Regions from separate parts of the Faecalibacterium sp. OF03-6AC genome, predicted to be linked through region 1. Evidence: a T-box and tRNA genes for the amino acid it is inferred to sense, from the RefSeq annotation. Region 1 holds a T-box; the other holds one or more tRNA genes.
What was found. A T-box is a leader RNA that pairs with one kind of tRNA and senses whether it is charged. The one in region 1 lies ahead of metG (methionine--tRNA ligase), so its partner is inferred to be a tRNA-Met.
Positions count from the first base shown of each region.

Region 2: it encodes a tRNA-Met, which carries the amino acid that the T-box ahead of metG (methionine--tRNA ligase) is inferred to sense. The anticodon was not compared.

Region 1 is NZ_QUEN01000001.1:370,014-377,152, reverse strand. Features, by position in the region: gene DXA66_RS01765 (ABC transporter ATP-binding protein) at 1-380, shown strand, start outside; gene DXA66_RS01760 (hypothetical protein) at 530-763, opposite strand; gene DXA66_RS01755 (TatD family hydrolase) at 852-1,667, opposite strand; gene DXA66_RS01750 (DMT family transporter) at 1,664-2,623, opposite strand; gene metG (methionine--tRNA ligase) at 2,627-4,624, opposite strand; T-box leader at 4,692-4,932, opposite strand; gene DXA66_RS01735 (Dabb family protein) at 4,978-5,280, opposite strand; gene DXA66_RS01730 (hypothetical protein) at 5,356-5,574, opposite strand; gene DXA66_RS01725 (SdpI family protein) at 5,584-5,889, opposite strand; gene DXA66_RS01720 (hypothetical protein) at 5,909-6,226, opposite strand.
Region 2 is NZ_QUEN01000012.1:62,455-69,593, reverse strand. Features, by position in the region: gene DXA66_RS12365 (branched-chain amino acid ABC transporter permease) at 1-1,056, opposite strand; gene DXA66_RS12360 (branched-chain amino acid ABC transporter permease) at 1,058-1,921, opposite strand; tRNA gene DXA66_RS12355 (tRNA-Glu) at 2,970-3,041, opposite strand; tRNA gene DXA66_RS12350 (tRNA-Met) at 3,134-3,210, opposite strand; gene serS (serine--tRNA ligase) at 3,457-4,788, opposite strand; gene DXA66_RS12340 (ParB/RepB/Spo0J family partition protein) at 4,875-5,744, opposite strand; gene DXA66_RS12335 (ParA family protein) at 5,763-6,596, opposite strand; gene DXA66_RS12330 (ParB/RepB/Spo0J family partition protein) at 6,976-7,139, opposite strand, start outside.

The DNA of each region.
Region 1 (7,139 bases):
AGCAGCCGGTGGGACTGCTTTCCGGCGGCCAGCGGCAGGCGCTGACCCTGCTCATGGCAACGCTCGTCACCCCCAAGCTGCTGCTGCTGGACGAGCATACCGCCGCACTGGACCCCGCCACCGCCGAAAAGGTGCTGGAGCTGACCAAGAGCATCGTGGCCGAAAAGAAGATCACCTGCCTGATGGTCACCCACAATATGCATCAGGCACTGGAGCTGGGCAACCGCACCCTGATGATGGATTCCGGCCGCATCGTCTTTGACGTGAAGGGCGAGGAACGCAGCCGGATGACTGTGGACGACCTGCTTGAAAAGTTCCGCGAGAATGCAGGCAAGAATCTGGATAACGACCGCATCCTGCTGAGTAAAGTGGAAAAGTGACCCGGACAGAAAAGCACAGCCCCGACAGACCATGCAGTCTGCCGGGGCTGTATTTTTGCGGGGAAGTGCGCCGTAGGGAAAAGCGGTTCCCCCTGAAACAGCAAATCCCCCCTGCACAGATGCACAGAGGGGATTTTAAATATCAGAAATTACTGAACGTATTCGACCGTATACTCGAAGCCGTACTCTTCCTGCAGCTTCTTCACCTCGGCCTCGCAGTCCTCGATGAAGGTGGGGGCGTAGACGGAAGCGCCATTGTGGGCCTTCTTGTAGTCCTCAACGATCTGCTGCAGCTTTGCCCAGCCCTCGTTGGCCTTGTTCTGGTCGATGCTGTCGGGGAAGTTGATGATGAACTCGCGGTGCTTAGGAATACGTGCTTTCATGGTAGGTTCTCCTTATAACAGTTTGGATTTTGATTATTGATTTATACAGAAGCACAGAGAAAAACCTGTGCAACTTGCGAAAAACGGATCACAGCCCGTATACCCGGCGGGCATTTTCGGCTGTGGTGCGGAACACCTCTTCGGCAGAGATGCCCCGCAGCTGGGCGATGTATTCGCCCACATAGCGGATGAGGGAGCTGTCACAGCGGGTGCCGCGCACCGGCTCCGGTGCCATGTAGGGGCAGTCGGTCTCCAGCACGATGCTTTCCAGTGGCAGGGCGCTGATAGCTTTTGCCGCCCGCTTGGCACCCTTGAAGGTGCACGCCCCGCCAAAACCAATGAACAGTCCCTGCTTTGCCAGCCACACCGCGTCATCGGCACTGCCGGAATAGCAGTGGACGATGCCCTTGGGCTGGTATTTTTTCAGCAGGGCGTAAACGTCGGCGTGGGCGTTGCGGTCGTGCACGATGATGGGCTTGTCCAGTTCCAGCGCCAGCTGGATGTGCGCCTCAAACATGGCCAGCTGGGCATCCTTGGGCACAGGCCAGTGGTAGTCCAGCCCGCACTCCCCCACAGCTACCACCTTGGGGTCCTCGTAATACGGGGCCAGAGCGCGCATCTCTGCGGCCCAGTCCCCGCCGTACACCGAGACCGTAGGAGCCGGGCCTTCCTCGCCGCAGTCGGCAGCGGGCAGCAGGCTTTCCGGGTGGATGCCAACAGCTGCCACCACCCACGGGTAGCGGTGCGCCAGCTCTAGCACTTTGGGTGCATCCCCGGAGTGGGTGGCCTGTTCACACACGCCCACCACGCCCTTGCTGGGCAGGCTGCCCAGCAGGAAATCGCGGTCTGCGTCAAAAGCGCGGGCACTGTAGTGCGCATGGGTGTCAAAAATGGGGCCGGTCATTTGCCCTCCTTTTTGGCGGGGGCCTTGTTCACCAGCCAGATGCCAACACACACGAACACCAGCGCCGCCAGATACTGCCAGCGGAACAGGGGCTCGCCGTTGAGCACGGCGCTCAGCAGCACGTTGACCACCGGGTTTACGAAGCCAAAGATGGCAATGCGGCTGACCGGGTTGTTCTTCATCAGCAGGGCCCACAGCACATAGCCTGCCCCGCAGATGAAGGCCAGATACAGCATGACCACCACCGCCAGTGCGCTCTGCACATGGAGACTGCCGCCCAGCACAGTGCCCAGCACGAACAGTGCCAGACCGCCCACGAACAGGTTGATGAAGCAGACGGCAAAGCTGTCTGCTTTTTTGGTCACGGATTTGTTCCACGGGCCGGACAGGGTAAAGATGATGGTAGCGGCCATCATGCAGAACACGCCCCAGCCGCTTCCGCTGCCGTGGTTGCCCAGCGTGCCGATGAGCACGCCCGCAAAGCCAACGGCGCAGCCCAGCGTTTTGGCAGGGGTCATGCGGTCGGCATTGCCATAGATGAAGTGGGCAAAGATCACGCCCAGAAAGCTCTGGGTGCTGTTCAGGATGCCGCCAAAGGCACCTGTGAGCATGGCAACAGCGATGTAATAGAATGCGTACTGGGTCGTGGTCTGCCACAGGCCCAGAGCACAGCACTCCGCTGCCACTTTGCCGCGGGGGAACTTGGGCAGGCGGCTTTGCAGCAGCACACTGCCCAGAAGCACCAGAAAGCTGCCCAGCATGAACCGCACACCGGCAAAGCAGAAAATGGACGCGGTGCTGCTGGAATCAATGGCGAACAGCCGGTAGCCCAGCTTGATGAACGGGAACGCCGAACCCCACAGTACATTGCAGAAAATGGCCAGCAGCACGGCAAACACCGGCGTGCCGAAAATTTTATCCAGCCTTTCGGCACGGGAAAGCTTTACAGTTTCCATGGCTCAGTGGATGCGGCTGCCTACGGGGGTGTCGTCGCCGTAGAAAGCGATGGAGCAGCCGCCGTCGGCGGTATCAGCAGCAAAGATCATGCCCTCGCTGACATACTTGCCCTTCATCATGGGGCGAGGTGCCAGATTGCACACAATGCCGATCTTCTTACCGATCAGGTCTTCCGGCTTGAACCATTTTGCAATGCCGGAAAGGATGCAGCGCTCCCGCTCGCCGTCAAACACGGTCAGGTGCAGCAGCTTCTTGCTTTCCTTCAGGTTCTCGCAGGCGCGCACTTCGGCCACGCGCAGTTCCACCTTGCAGAAGGTGTCAAAGTCGATCTCTTCCTCGTGGGTAAAGTCCACGGTGCTCTCTTCAGCGGGGGTGGCAGCCTTCTTCTCCGCTTCAGCCTTGGCCTTGTTGGCAGCTTCGGCAGCGGCCTTGCGCTTCTCGTCCTCTTCCTTCAGGTGGGCAATTTCCTTTGCCACATCGATGCGGGGGAACAGTGCCTCGCCCTTGTGCACGGTATAGGTCTCCTGTGCGCCGTAGGTGGTCTTGGTCAGGTCCAGAGCAGATGCGTCCAGACCCAGCTGTTCCATCATCTTGGGTGCAGTGGTGGGCAGGTATGCGTTCAGCAGGATGCCGCACACGCGCAGTGCCTCGCACAGGTGGTACAGCACGCTCTCCAGACGGGCCTTGTTGGCCTCGTCTTTTGCCAGTGCCCAGGGAGCGGTCTCGTCGATGTACTTGTTGGCACGCTGGATCACCGCAAAGATCTCCATCAGAGCCTGCGGGATGGTCAGGCTGTCCATGTCGGCCGTGACCTTGGCGGTCAGCTCGTTGACCATGGTCTCCAGCTCGGTGTCGATGGCTTCGGTACCGGCCACATTGTGCACGGTGCCGCCGAAGTACTTCTCGCACATGGCGACCGTGCGGCTGAGCAGGTTGCCCAAATCGTTCGCCAGATCGCTGTTGATGCGGGTGATCAGGGCTTCGTTGGTGAACATGCCATCGTTGCCGAAGGGAATCTCACGCAGCAGGAAGTAGCGGATGGCATCCACGCCGTAGCGGTCGCACAGGATCACAGGGTCCACCACGTTGCCCACGGACTTGGACATCTTGCCGCCGTTCATCAGCAGCCAGCCGTGGCCGAACACCCGTTTGGGCAGGGGCAGATCCAGAGCCATCAGCATGGCGGGCCACAGAATGGTGTGGAAACGCAGGATCTCCTTGCCCACCATGTGCAGGTCGGCAGGCCAGAACTTGTCGTAGTCGTGATATTTTTCGTTGCCGTAGCCCAGCGCGGAGATATAGTTGCTCAGGGCATCCACCCACACATACATGGTGTGCTTGGGGTCGAAGGGTACGGGGATGCCCCACTTCACGGAGGTGCGGGACACGCAGGTGTCCTGCAGGCCCTGCTTGATGAAGGCGATCATCTCGTTCTTGCGGCTCTCAGGCTGGATGAACTGGGGGTTCTCCTCGTAGAGCTTCAGCAGGCGGTCAGCATACTTGCTGGTCTTGAAGAAGTAGGCTTCCTCGTGTGCGTCGTACACTTCGCGGCCGCAGTCCGGGCACTTGCCGTCCACCAGCTGGCTGTCGGTCCAGAAGCTCTCGCAGGGCTTGCAGTAGTGGCCGATGTACTCGCCCTTGTAGATGTCGCCCTGCTCATACAGTTTGGTGAAAATTTTCTGGCAGGACTCCATGTGGTAGTCGTCGGTGGTGCGGATGAAGCGGTCGTAGCTGACGTCCAGCAGCTTCCACAGATCCTTGACGGTGGCTACGATCTTGTCCACATACTCCTTGGGGGTCACACCGGCGTCGGCGGCCTTGTCCTGGATCTTCTGGCCGTGCTCGTCGGTGCCGGTCAGGAACATGACGTCATAGCCCTGCATCCGCTTGAAGCGTGCCAGTGCGTCGCAGGCGACAGTGGTATAGCTGTGGCCGATGTGCAGCTTGTCGCTGGGGTAGTAGATGGGAGTGGTAATGTAGAATGTCTTGTGCTCACTCATAGGTTGATACTCTTCCTTTCCTGATTGGTAGCGACGAAAAAAGCCCTCATCCTGCCGGACTGAGCCGGACAAGGACGAGAGCCTGTAACTTTCGTGGTACCACCTTGCTTCGCTGCACCTTTGCAGGCACAGCCTTTTGCCGGACACAGAACCCGGCGCAGCGCAGTAACGGGCGCACCCGTCGCAGGCTCAATTTTCACCTGCGCAGCTCCGAGACCATCTTCGGCATCGCGCGGCCTGCCCGGTTCCATCCTTCGGGCTTTCTGTCAGGCGCAGACGGTGCGTACTCTTCTCTTCACAGCCAATTTACATTGTTATGTCTATAATACGCAAAAACGGTGGGTTTGTCAACATTAAATCTCGTAATCCAGACAGAACCGTGCCTTGGTGTAGGGCCGCACCTTGCCGTCGGCCACAGCCACATGGGCGGGATGGACGGAGTAGCCCTTAAGGGCTTCGGCGCTTTCAAAGGTGGTGTCCAGCATCAGGTCGGCGGTGGAAGAGGGGAGACCGTGGATGTTGACATGCACTTCCACAAGGCCCGGGACCTTGCCTGCCAGACCTTCCAGCCCTTCCTTGATGCCTTCCTTGACGGCGGCTTTTTCGGCGTCGGACAGCTCGTCTTTCAGCTGCCACAGGATCACATGCTTGACCATAATAAAATACCTCCTGCGTTTTTTTCTCATTGTAACAGGGTGAGAAAAAATCCGCAAGAGGCAAGCTGCAAAGTATTATTGGGGTGCGAACAGCAGCACCACCAGAAGTACGGCACAGAGCACCGAAAGCCCAATGCCTTCCAACCGGGTCTGCTTGATGTACTTTTCCGTTGGCTCGGTCTGCGTATACCGCCCACGGTCATGCAGGGCAATGGCATCCTCCGGCTGCAGTGCCATAAAAATGCCGAACCCAATGCCGAAAAGTGCGACTAAAATCGAAAAGATAACTTCCATGGAACCCCCTCATTTTTTGTCGTCCTTGCTCAAGAGATAGCACAGATGCGAGATCAGCAGAACAACACTGAACACGAGCGCTGCCACCATCAAAATGGAGCGCAGCGGCTCGACCTTGGGCAGAAAAATGTTGACTAGATAGAGTGCACCGCAAAGGATCGACAGGATGCCGAAGGATCTGTGGAAGTGCTGCTTTTCGTCCTCGCTGCTCCAGCCGGTGCCGGTGCCATTGTACAGGTCCCGAATGCCGCGGTATAAAAACAATACGCCCAGCCCAGCATTCAGCCAGTCCCAATCCGAAAGATTCAAATTCATGGTGGCCCCTTTCCGGCTGTCAATCCGCACTATGGTTCCAGCTTTCGTAGGCGACAAGATAAAGAAGGTCCCCCACGATGGCAATGCCGAAGAGGATACGGTAGATCAGCGATGTAACAGGTGTGAAGGCTAAGATCAGAAAGGCGATGCTGTTGAGTATGTAAAATACGCCGTTCTTTTTCTGCCAGAAGGCGCGGTATTCCGGGTCGCGGTGATACTGGTTGAACGGCAGATCGAGGAACGGGTCTTTGCCTTGAAGATCCCGAATGCCGGAGATGAACCAGATAACGGTCAGCACAAGGTTGAACAGAGTGGAAAAAGAAAAGAATGACTCCATGAAATGCACCTCCCATCTTTTTCCACAGTATACCACAGAAAAGTGCAAAAACAAAGGACGGTATTCAACCGCGCAGCGTAAAATTTGCACAAATCGGGCATCAACTGTTGGTTGAAAAAGCACAAAATAAAACCAGCCGGACGAGGCGGTTGCAAGCCTTCGTCCGGCTGGATACTTACTTCTTCGGAGTCATAAGCCTCTTCTCCTTGGGGTTCCTCATTTTCGGAGTAAACGTTTCATAGGGTGACTCTCCTTAGAAACTACTGGAAACTGAGAATCTATTTCAAGGGGACTGATTACTTAGTACATTGGATTGACCCTTCTCTTAACTGATGGAGTGCGGCACCGAGATTCGGAAGATGAATTTCATATTACCACATTCTTTCGAGTTAGATTCGCCAGGGGCAAACTACTTAGTACATTGGTAGAACTCCTTTTTTGCTATTCAAATAATGTTCTCCGTACAAAAGATACCTTCATAGGAATCATCTCCGGCGGATCTATTTGAATCGCTGGGGGTTAAGTTTATCGACAGGTTGTCGTGTAATCGCATTTTTGATGCTCAAGACTGGCTCATTTTTGTTGTGTTTTTATACGGGGGAAACATCCCGTCTGTGGTGAGCCTCTGTTTTGCTTCTCAGCGAATCCCGACAGCCTGTCCAAACTGTGCGGGTTCCATATCGACCATCGGTCTCGCTCCTTTCTGCTTCAAGTCAGCGGGATTAGCTCTCTCTTGAGCTTCTGCTGTACTTCTCTGGTTTCTGGCTTTATTATACATATTTCTGATCGATTTGTCTATTCGCAGAGTGCACAAGGATAGAAACATATAATTGTGCAGTTCTTGAAAAATAGCAGATAGAACGTGCAAAATGCTGCTTTCTGCGCGGTGTGTCCGGGCAATCAGACCCTTTGG
Region 2 (7,139 bases), on a different contig from region 1:
TTACTTCCCTCCCTTGTCTGCCATCAGCTCATATTCTTCCAGCACGTCCAGAGACGGCTTTTTGAGGATCTTTTCATCGATGAAGGTCTTGACCTTCGAGTTCATGTACCAGCCCAGAATACCGGACGGACGGAAGCGGATGACCACGATCAGCACGATGGCGTACATCAGCATGTTGATGCCGGGCAGGATGGCGGCAAAGTTTGCACGCAGCAGTTCGCTCAGCGGGATCATGATGAGGCCGCCGATCAGCGGGCCTTCGATGTAGGCAGCGCCGCCCACGACTGCCGGCAGCACGATCTCAGTGGACTTGGACTGGATCATAATATCGGGGTCGATGTAGCGGATGTAGCTGACGTAGAAGAAGCCGACCAGACCGGCAATGATAGCCGAAATGACAACGGCAATAACCTTGTACTTGGTGGGGTTGATGCCGATAGCGGCGGCTGCGTCCTCATCCTCGCGGATGGTGCGCAGCGCAAAGCCCAGCTTGGAGCGGCCGATCTTCTTCATGATGAGATAAACGCCCACCATCATGATGAAGCCGATGTAGTAGTACGGCACCTTGCTGGTAAAGCGGAACTGCGCAAAGGAGTCCTTGCCGAAGGGCAGGCCCACACCGGATGCGCGGCCGAAGAACTCCGAGTTGATGATGAACTGACGGATGGACTCGGCAAACGCGATGGACACCAGCGTGAAGTAGGGGCCGCGCAGGATCAGGCTGGGGAAGAAGATGACACCGGCCACAACGCCCACAACGAGCATATCCAGCACAGCGGCCACCCAGGGGTTCATGCCCGTCTTTGTGACCACCAGACAGCACACATAGGCACCCAGACCCATGTAAGCGGCCAGACCCAGCGAGTTCTGGCCGGTGATGCCGCCCAGAATGTTCCATGCCATGGACAGGGTGGACATATAGAAGGTAAGAACGAAAATGTTGATGATGTAGGGTTTATCCACGACCAGCGGGATCGCGGCGAAGATGGCGACGATGATAGCCAGAACGATCGCCAGATTGCGGTGATAGGTTTTAACTGCTTTTCTGGTATCCATCTTATCGCCTCCTCAGAATCATGACCTGACGCACGACCAGAATGATGATGAAGGTGACGAACACGATCATATCACTGTAGGACGGGCTGATGAACAATGCACTCATCTGCTCCAGCAGGCCCAGGAAAATACCGGCGAAGAATGCGCCGGGGATGGAGCCCAGACCGCCCACGACCACGACGATCAGTGCGCGGAAGCCGAAGCTTGCGCCTGCGGTGGGATAGATGGTGTAGAACTGGGTCAGCAGAGAGCCGGCGATACCGGCCAGAGCCACGCCCAGACCATAGGTCAGGATGTAAATTTTCTTGACGTTGATGCCCACGACCTCAGCACCAATGGGGTTCTGGGATACGGCGCGGATCTGCTTGCCGGTGGTGGAATACTTGAGGAAGGCAAACAGTGCAATGGCAACCACGATCAGAATCAGGAAGCTGACCAGACGCGGCAGCGCGATCGTGACCGGACCCAGCGGAATGTAGGTCTGGGAATAAGGGGTAATGATCTTATAATAGGTGGAACCAAAGATGACCAGAGCGCCGTTGGTGAGCAGCAGGCCCAGACCGACGGTGAGGAACAGCAGGTTCGTAAAGCTCTTGGTCTTGAGCGAAGGGGTGATCAGAGTGGACTGGATCAGCGCACCCAGACCGAACATGAGCACTGCAACGATGGGAAGCGCTACATAGGGGTCCACCCCAAAGTAGGTATACAGAACATAGGTAATGTACATGCCCACCATCAACATTTCGCCGTGGCAGAAGTTGACGATGTTCATAACACCGAAAATGATGTTCTGGCCCATACCCATCAGGGAGTAGAAACCGCCCAGCAGGATCCCGTTTACCAGTGCTTGCAAAAAGACTTCCATTGACATCCTCCCGTTCTAAGCATCAGGCGATGGGAACAGATGATGCAAAAACTGCACGCTGCATCCGCCATCGGCCCGTACTCGTGATTGAAAATTGCCCTTGTGGACTCCATTTCCTCCCTTCTGCTCGTACAATTGATATATCATCTGTATTGTAACGTAAGTGCAGCCTGTATACAAGATATTATTTCCGCCAAACTTTGTCATTAATTTATATGGAAAGTGCTAGAATATCCCGGATTTTTTGGTGTGCAAGTCAATTTTCGCGGTAAAAAATAGAGGATTGATGTCTCAATGACATAATTTTGTTACTATTTCAGGTCGAAAATCTGCGAAAAAATGTAGAAAGACCCGGCAGAAGAGCACTTGAACGTGTTCCTCTGCCGGATCTTTTATCCGTGATCTGGTATGTAGTATTCAAGACGAAGGCGCACCGCCGCCCTGTCCCGGGTTGTGGTTCCCAGCGTATCCTTCACGCCTTGGGGCGGCGTTCGCATCCTGCTGACCACGGCCCCAGCTTCGCTTCCCTGTACTCCCCTTTTTGTCGCTATGCGACATCTTCCCCCGACCGGGGGAAGTCTTTGCTCGCTGGCGGCGGTCAGCTCAGCTGCAATTCCCGTGCGGGTCAAATTAAAAACGCCCTTGCGCAATGCAGCGGTAGCAACCACATCAGACATTCCTACAGGACGGGACCTGCAACAACGACGACCGCGGCCAGTGTCCGATGCAGGGAGGAGTTGTTGGGGCAGCGGCCAGCAAGACGCAAGTGCCGCCCAAGGCACGCGCGGATGCTGGGAGCCGCAACCCGGGGCACTAAAAAAGAGCCCACTGGGCTCTTTTTTGCCGCCTGCGGGCGGCCGTGTTCCTTCGATTCCTCGTACGGGTCAAAACGGCAGCAACCACGGTAGACATTCCTGGCCGTTGGGACCCGCGGGCTAACCAAAGCCCCACTGGGGCTTTGGTTGCGGTGCTGCGCACCGCCGCCCTGTTCGATTCCTCGTACGGGTTGCATAAAAAAATCCCTAATCCTAAGATCAGGGATTTTTTATGACCCGTACGGGAATCGAACCCATGTTACAGCCGTGAAAGGGCCGTGTCTTAACCGCTTGACCAACGGGCCTTAGAAATACAGAGCTTCGCTAAAACCTCCGACTTCCATCGTCCACTACTGCAGACGACCGTCCCCCTAACCTTAGCGAAACTCTGTAAAAGTGGTAGCGGTAACTGGATTTGAACCGGTGACACTTCGGGTATGAACCGAATGCTCTAGCCAACTGAGCTATACCGCCACATATTGTTTGTGCACTTGAACAGTGCTCTATTATTATATCCATAGATAGGCCTTTTGTCAACACATATTTTCAAAAAATTTTTCGTTTTTTCAATATCTCGATTTTATCCACGCATCTTCGTTGAAATATTGCATTTCCCGTCATTTTTGCAGGGGTTTTGCGGCAAAAAAGCACCGCTTCCCTCACGGAAAGCGGTGCTTTTTCAACCTTTTTCTGTCCGGATGTGGAAAACCCGGTGCAGTTTTAGTTCTTCTTGTGGGTGGGAACCATGACCTTCAGGCCGCCCATATACGGCTGCAGCACTTCGGGGATGGTCACGGTGCCGTCGGCCTGCAGATGGTTCTCCAGGAAGGCGATCAGCATACGCGGAGGTGCCACGCAGGTGTTGTTCAGGGTGTGGGCCAGATAGGTCTTTCCGTCCTTGCCCTTCACGCGGATGTGCAGGCGGCGTGCCTGTGCATCGCCCAGATTGGAGCAGGAGCAGACCTCGAAGTACTTCTGCTGGCGGGGGCTCCATGCTTCGATATCGCAGCTCTTCACCTTCAGGTCGGCCAGGTCGCCGGAGCAGCAGTTCAGCTGACGCACCGGGATCTCCATGCTGCGGAACAGCTCCACAGAGTTCTTCCACAGCTTCTCGTACCAGTCAGCGCTCTCGTCGGGGCGGCAGACCACGATCATTTCCTGCTTCTCGAACTGATGGATGCGGTAAATGCCGCGCTCCTCGATGCCGTGAGCGCCCTTTTCCTTGCGGAAGCAGGGGCTGTAGGAGGTCAGGGTCAGGGGCAGAGTGGCCTCGTCCAGAGTCTGGTCGATGAAGCGGCCGATCATGGTGTGCTCGCTGGTACCGATCAGGTACAGGTCCTCACCCTCGATCTTATACATCATGGCATCCATTTCCGGGAAGGACATGACACCCTGCACCACGTTGCCGTGCATCATGAAGGGAGGGATCACATAGGTGAAGCCCTTGTTGATCATAAAGTCGCGGGCATAGGCCAGCACAGCCTCGTGCAGGCGGGCAATGTTGCCCAGCAGATAGTAGAAACCGTTGCCGGCCACACGGCCTGCGGCGTCCATATCGATGCCGTCGAAGCTCTCCATGATCTCGGTGTGGTACGGAATGGGGAAATCGGGCACCACAGGCTCACCAAAGCGCTGTGCTTCCACGTTGTAGGTATCATCCGGGCCGATGGGCACGCTGGGATCGATCATCTGCGGAATGGTGTACATGATCTCCTGAATGCGTGCGGACAGGGTCTCTTCTTCCTGCTCCAGCTCAGCCATCTTGTCGGCATCGGCCTTGACGGCGGCATTGTTGGCGTCGATCTGAGCCTGCAGCTCGGCCTTCTGTGCCTCATCGGTGCACTTCTTCAGCTGGCCGAACAGGGGGCCGTTGGCCTTGCTCAGCTTGTTGCGGGCAGCCTTGAGGGCTTCCACTTCCTTCAGGCATGCGCGGTACTTGGCATCCTTCTCGATGACCTCGTCCACCAGCGGGAGCTTTGCATCCTGAAACTTCTTCTTGATGTTTTCCTTGACAGCGTCCGGGTTTTCACGGACAAATTTGATATCAAGCATGATTGACTCTCCTTGCTCTATTTCGGTTCGCACAGAAGATCCCCTCCCCTGTGCCGTTCAAAGACGGTCGCCCGCCTTGGATCGCTTTATTCTTCGTTCTGGTACTGTCCCAGCAGGTTGGCAAAGGCCCGCAGCTGCTCGTCTGAATAGAAATGCACTGTCAGCCTGCCCTTGCCGTCGTGGTAGGCCACGTTCACCTCGCTGCCCAGCACCTGCTTGAGGCTTTCTTCCACCTCCACCGGCAGAGTGCCCCGCGGCTTGGGTTCTCTGGGCTCCTTTGCGGGCTTTGCCAGCTTTTTGCACAGCGCCTCGGCCTGACGCACATTCAACTGGTTGTCCGCAATGATCTGCGCCGCCTGCTCCTGCAACTCCGGTGTGGGCAGGCTCAGGATCACCTTTGCGTGGCCGATATTGATAAAGCCGCTTTTCAGCAGTTCCAGCACGTTTTCCGGCAGGTTCAGCAGGCGCAGGCTGTTGGCCAGTGCGCTGCGGCTCTTGCCCAGCTTCTGTGCCGCCTGCTCCTGCGTCAGGCCGCAGCGGGTCATCAGCTCCCGGATGCCGGTTGCTTCTTCCACCGGGTCCAGATCCTCGCGCTGCAGATTTTCCACCAGAGCCAGCTCCATGGCCTGCTCGTCGCTGACCTCCTTAATGACCACCGGCACATCGTTCAGCCCTGCCATGCGGCAGGCACGCCAGCGGCGCTCACCCGCCACGATGCTGTAGCCGCCGCGCGGGCGCGGACGCACCGCGATGGGCTGCAGCAGACCATGCTCTGCAATGCTTGCCGCCAGCTCGCCCAGCGCCTGTTCGTCAAAGGTCTTGCGCGGCTGTTCCGGGTCCGGTTCGATCTCACGCAGGGGCAAGGTGTCTACCTTTGCACCGGACTCAAAAACCGGGGCGGCATCTTCAAACAGACTGTCCAGCCCGCGGCCAAGTCCTCCTTTTCCTCTTGCCATTCATGTTCCCCCTGAGGTTTAATCTTCCAGAGCATTTTTCGTCTGCTCTGCGACGGGTGCACTTTTGCTGCGGGCCTTTTTGGGCTCGTGCGGGCGGTTGTTCTTGACAAATTCGATTGCCAGATCCATATACGCTTCGCTGCCCTTGCCCTTGGGTTCATAGAAATTGATGGGCTGGCCGTAGCTGGGCGCCTCCGAAATGCGGATGGAGCGCGGGATGGTGGTCTTGTACACCTTGGAGCCGAAATACTTCTGCACCTGCTCCACCACCTGCACGGTCAGATTATACCGCAGTGAGAACATGGTGAACACCACGCCCTCGATATCCAGATACGGATTGTACTTTTTGCGAATGGTCTTTAAGGTGCTGATCAGCTCCGAAAGACCCTCCAGCGCGTAATACTCGCACTGCACCGGAATGAGAACACTGTCGCAGGCACTCAGGCCGTTCAGGGTGAGCAGATCCAGACTGGGCGGACAATCGATAAAGATGAAGTCATAGTCCTTCTGCACCTCGGCCAGCGCCTTGCGCAGGCGGCTCTCACGAGCGGGCAGGTCGATCATTTCCAGACTGGCACCAGCCAGACGGGTGTTGGAGCCGATGACATCGGTGCGGTACTCGGTCTTACGGATGGCCTCGGATGCTCGTGCTTCACCGATCAGGATCTCGTAGGTTCCCTTTTCCACGCTGCGCTTCGGGATGCCGTAGCCGGTGGTGGTATTGCCCTGCGGATCAAGGTCTACGATGAGCACCCGCTTGCCCAGCGCCGCAACGCAGGACGACAGGTTGACGGCGGTGGTGGTTTTGCCAACGCCGCCCTTCTGGTTCGCAATTGCTACAATTTTTGCCACGCACAATTCTTCCTTCCGGGAAAATTTAATTGTTCCATGTGGAACATTCGCAGTCATGCCCGCCGGTTTCCCGTCCATACAGGCACCTTAACACCTAGTATAGCACATCCAAATCGGTTTTTGAACCATCTGAAGCGTTTTTCCGCTGGATTTTTAACTTTTAGAGGTGGGAAAACGGAAAAGCGGACACTTTGGGGAGAAAACTCCCCCGTCTGCTGCGCAGACAGCCCCCTCTGGGATGGGGCCCTTGGCATCGCGGGAAAGCTGCCGGATAAATTGCAAAGTTTCCGGCACGCCAGAGGCTCCCTCTCCGAGGGAGCTGGAAAAACCGTCAGGTTTTGACTGAGGGAGTTCGTCCCCTGTTCCACATGGAACAATTTTACCGTTCGGCGGCGGTGGTTGGGATGCGCACCGTATATTCGATATACCCGTCCTTCTCCTCCCGGTGGGCAGTGGCGGGCACACCATTATCGGTCATCAGACGGATGGCATGGTCGATGGTGTTCACAAAAATACGCACATCCTTGACCATCGAGATGCGGT